One region of the Brachymonas sp. J145 genome, then DNA from elsewhere that is predicted to be linked to it. Evidence: predicted binding sites of a transcription regulator. Region 1 holds the regulator's gene; the other holds the start of a gene.
What was found. The regulator sigma-54, encoded in region 1, starts transcription at its own class of promoters, with help from an activator protein. The targets are predictions, from matches to a motif close to TGGCANGNAANCTGCTTT.
Positions count from the first base shown of each region.

Region 2: a site for sigma-54 is predicted at 1,146-1,163, ahead of glnA (type I glutamate--ammonia ligase). Genes of this name have one in related genera too.

Region 1 covers NZ_JAZDCI010000001.1:411,057-413,259, reverse strand. Annotated here, with positions in the region: gene rpoN (RNA polymerase factor sigma-54) at 78-1,619, opposite strand; gene lptB (LPS export ABC transporter ATP-binding protein) at 1,725-2,203, opposite strand, start outside.
Region 2 covers NZ_JAZDCI010000002.1:5,410-7,612, reverse strand. Annotated here, with positions in the region: gene V1261_RS02320 (EI24 domain-containing protein) at 1-109, shown strand, start outside; gene V1261_RS02315 (competence/damage-inducible protein A) at 106-966, shown strand; gene glnA (type I glutamate--ammonia ligase) at 1,246-2,203, shown strand, end outside.

The DNA of each region.
Region 1 (2,203 bases):
ACACCTGTCTGCCCTGTCAGGGGCAGCACGGCCATCGGATCATGCCCGCCTTGTGCGGGCATGCCTGTTTCTGGCGCTCAGTCCAGCGACTTGCGCAAATGTGCCGGCGGCAGCTTGAGCTGTTCACGGTACTTGGCCACGGTGCGGCGGGCACACTGGATGCCGCGCTCCGCCAGCAGGTCGACCAGGCGCTGGTCACTGAGCGGCTTGCGTACCTCTTCATCGGCAATCAGCTGGCCGATCAGGGCGCGCACGGCGGTGCTGCTGGTGGCCTGACCGTCATCGGTGCCGATGCCGGAACCAAAGAAATACTTGAGTTCGAAAGTGCCCCAGGGTGTCTGCATGTACTTGGCGCTGGTGGCGCGGCTGACAGTGGATTCGTGTAGCGCCAGCGCCTCGGCAATCTCGCGCAGCACCAGCGGCTCCATGGCCAGCACACCTTGCTCGAAAAAGCGTTGCTGGCGCTCCACGATCGCCTGGCTGACGCGCAGGATGGTGTCAAAGCGCTGCTGGATGCTCTTGACCATCCAGCGCGCCTCCTGCAGCTGCTGTTGCAGTGCCTGCACCGCTTCGCCCTGGTACTGGCGCAGCACGCCCGCATACCTGTCCTGTACCTGCACGCGCGGCAGCACCGCTGGATTGAGCCGCACCAGCCAGGGAGACTGCTGGCCTGCCGGAGCGCGCAGCACCAGAACATCGGGAATCACCACTTGTTGCTCGGCAGTGGCAAAGCGGCGGCCTGGCTTGGGCTCGAGGCGGGCAATCAGCTGCAGTGCCTGGCGCAGCGCAGGCTGGCCATGGCCGGTCAGGCGTGCCAGCGTGCGCAGGTCGCGTCGCGCCAGCAGTTCCAGCGGTTGCGCGCACAGGTCCAGTGCAATCTGGCGCGTGGCGGCATCGGTCTGGCTGGCGGGTAGCGCCAGCAGCTGCAGTCGCAGGCATTCGGCCAGGTCGCGCGCGCCAACGCCAGGCGGTTCCATCGACTGCAGCAGACCCAGTGCGATGCGCAAGTGGTCGTGCAGGGTTTCCTGGTCGCTATCCAGCAGGCTGTCCGGAATCTGCTGCTGCAGCGCGAGCGCCAGCTCGTCCAGGCTGTCTTCCAGATAGCCGTCTTCATTCAAGGATTCGACCAGCGCATACAGGGCAGCGCGGTCCAGGGCATCCAGCCGCAAGGCCAGCGCCTGCTGGTGCAAGTGGGTGCTCAGCTTGTCGGGCTGCGGCTTGCCGGACCAGGGCGACTCGTCATCATCAGGCTGGTGGCTGGCCCAGCGGGTATGGAGCTGCTCTTCGCTGGCCTGGCTGGATGCGTGGCTGTCTGCGCTATCGCGTTCGTTGGCGCCTGAAGACCAGTCGTCCCAGGCATCGCGCCCAGACCAGTCCTCGTCGCGGTCAAGGCGTTCGGCTGCGTCTTCCGCATGACTGGTGGCTGCTGCTGGCGGATCGGCTTGGTCGTCCGTACCGGTATCCTCCTCGGCCTGCTCCAGAAACGGATTCTCGGCCAGCATCTGCTCCAGCTCTTGCTGCAGCTCCTGGGTCGAAGCCTGCAGCAAGCGGATCGCGTGCTGCAGCTGTGGCGTCAGCGCCAGGTTCTGGCTGATACGGAGTTGCAGACCGGCTTTCATCAGCCGGCTTCCGGGTGGCTGCCTGCGATGTCACCTGACGCGAGGCAGGTGACGGATAACAGGACAGATAGCATGCAGATAAAGGCAGTTGTCAGCAAATGCGCATCACATGCTGAAGTTCTCGCCCAGATAGACGCGGCGCACATCGGGATCGGCGACGATATCGCTGGGCGTGCCAGAGGCCAACACGCGGCCTTCGCTGATGATGTAGGCGTGGTCGCAGATACCCAGCGTTTCGCGCACGTTGTGGTCGGTGATCAGCACCCCCAGACCGCGCTGCTTGAGGAAGCGGATGATGCGCTGGATGTCGAGCACGGCAATCGGGTCGATGCCGGCAAAGGGCTCATCGAGCAGGATGAAGCGCGGCTGCGTGGCCAGGGCGCGCGCAATCTCGACGCGGCGGCGTTCGCCACCGGACAGCGCCAGTGCCGGCGACTTGCGCAGGCGCTCGATGTTCAGGTCGGCCAGCAGTGCGTTGAGGCGCTGCTCGACCTCGTTGCGGTCCAGCGGCTTGCCGCGCTCGTCTTCCTGCAGCTGCAGCACGGCGCGGATATTGTCCTCGACGTTGAGCTTGCGGAAGATCG
Region 2 (2,203 bases), on a different contig from region 1:
CGCCAGCCAGCCCGGCTTTGATGTCGGGAGCCGTCCCGTCGTGCCGGTTGCCGAGACCCTGACTCTTCCCGCTGCGGCCAGCCGCGCCTCCAACAAGGATTCCGCATGACTGCTCCCGTTCTGCCCCATGGCATCCAGGCGCCGCCGGCACATGCCAGCATGCCGCGCTTTCACCTGCTGCTGATCGGTGACGAGCTGCTGTCCGGCCGCCGCCAGGACAAGCATGTGCCGCACACCATCCAGACCCTGGCCGAGCGTGGCCTGACGCTGAGCTCGGTGCGCATCGTCGGGGACGGTCGCGCCGATATCGTTGCGGCCCTGCGCGATGTCCTGGCCTGCGGCGATGTGGTGTTTTCCTGCGGCGGCATCGGTGCCACGCCGGATGACCAGACACGCCAGGCGGCTGCCGAAGCCCTCGGCGTGGAGCTGGCGCTGCACCCCGAGGGTGCGGTGCTGATCGAGCAGCGCTTCCGGCAACTGGCCGAGCAGCGTGGCGTGCCGTACAACCCGACCGATGCCGAACACCAGCAGCGCCTGCAGATGGCGATGTTCCCGATCGGCTGCCAGATCGTGCCCAACCCCTACAACCAGATCGCCGGCTTCTCGATCGGTCACGTGCATTTCTATCCCGGCTTCCCGGCCATGGCCTGGCCCATGATGGCCTGGACGCTGGACCAGTACTACGCACGCTGGTTTGACCAGCGTGAGTGGGCCGAGCGTTCGCTACTGGCCTGCAAGGCCTCCGAGGCCAGGATCACGCCGCTGCTGGAAGCCATCGAGGCGCGCTACCCGCTGGTCAAGGTGTTCAGCCTGCCGACACTGCAGCATCCGGTGCATGGCCCGCACATCGACCTGGGCGTCAAGGGCGCGCCAGACCAGGTGCCAGCCGCTTTTGCCGAGATGGAGCAGGGCCTGCGTGAACTGGGCATTCAGCTGGTGTATCCGCAGGCTGCGGATCCGGCCTGATTCGGCAACGACCAATGCACCAAAAAAGTGCGTCATTGTCCTCATTTTGGTGCGTCATGCAATTTTTTCATGAGCGGACAGATACGCGTTGGCCGGCAACAGGCACAATACCGGGATAGTTCCGTCTGCAGCCGTGGGTTTCGCCCTTTCTGGCGTGAAAAACACCCTGATCTGAAAGTTGGCACGCTTGTTGCATGCAATTCCGGATATCCAGAAGACCTCCGGAATGTCCCGGCGGAGCGGCGGATCTGAACAGTCACTTTGTTAGGAGAAAGTACGATGGCCAAAAGCGTCCAGGACGTGATGAACATGGTGAGCGAGAATGAAGTCAAGTTCGTTGACTTCCGTTTCACCGATACCCGTGGCAAGGAACAGCACGTCACCGTGCCGGTCTCCCACTTCGATGAAGACCGCTTCACCGACGGTCAGGCCTTTGACGGCTCCTCGGTAGCCGGCTGGAAGGGTATTGAGGCATCCGACATGCTGCTGATGCCTGATCCGAACACGGCCAACATCGATCCCTTCTTCGAGGAAACCACCCTGGTGCTGACCTGCGACGTGCTGGAGCCGGGAGATGGCAAGGCCTACGAGCGCGACCCGCGCTCCATCGCCAAGCGCGCCGAAGCCTACCTGAAGGCTTCCGGCCTGGGCGACACGGCTTACTTCGGTCCGGAGCCCGAGTTCTTCATCTTCGACAACATCCGCTGGAAGACGGAAATGTCCGGCTGCTTCGTCGAGATCGACGAGTACGAGGCACCCTGGAACTCCGGCCGCCAGTTCGAAGGCGGCAACAAGGGTCACCGTCCCACCGTCAAGGGCGGCTACTTCCCGGTGCCCCCGATCGACAGCACGCAAGACCTGCGCGCCGAAATGGTGCTGATCATGGAAGCCATGGGCATCCCGGTCGAGGTGTTCCACCACGAAGTGGCCGGTGCCGGCCAGTGCGAGATCGGTACCCGTTTCAGCACCTTGGTCGAGCGTGCCGACTGGACCCAGCTGCAGAAGTACATCATCTGGAACGTGGCCAATGCCTACGGCAAGACGGCTACCTTCATGCCCAAGCCTTACGCCGGTGACAACGGTTCCGGCATGCACGTGCACCAGTCCATCTGGAAGGACGGCAAGAACCTGTTTGCCGGCAACGGCTACGCTGGCCTGAGCGATTTCGCCCTGTACTACATCGGCGGCATCATCAAGCACGCCCGTGCCTTGAACGCCATCACCAACCCGTCCACCA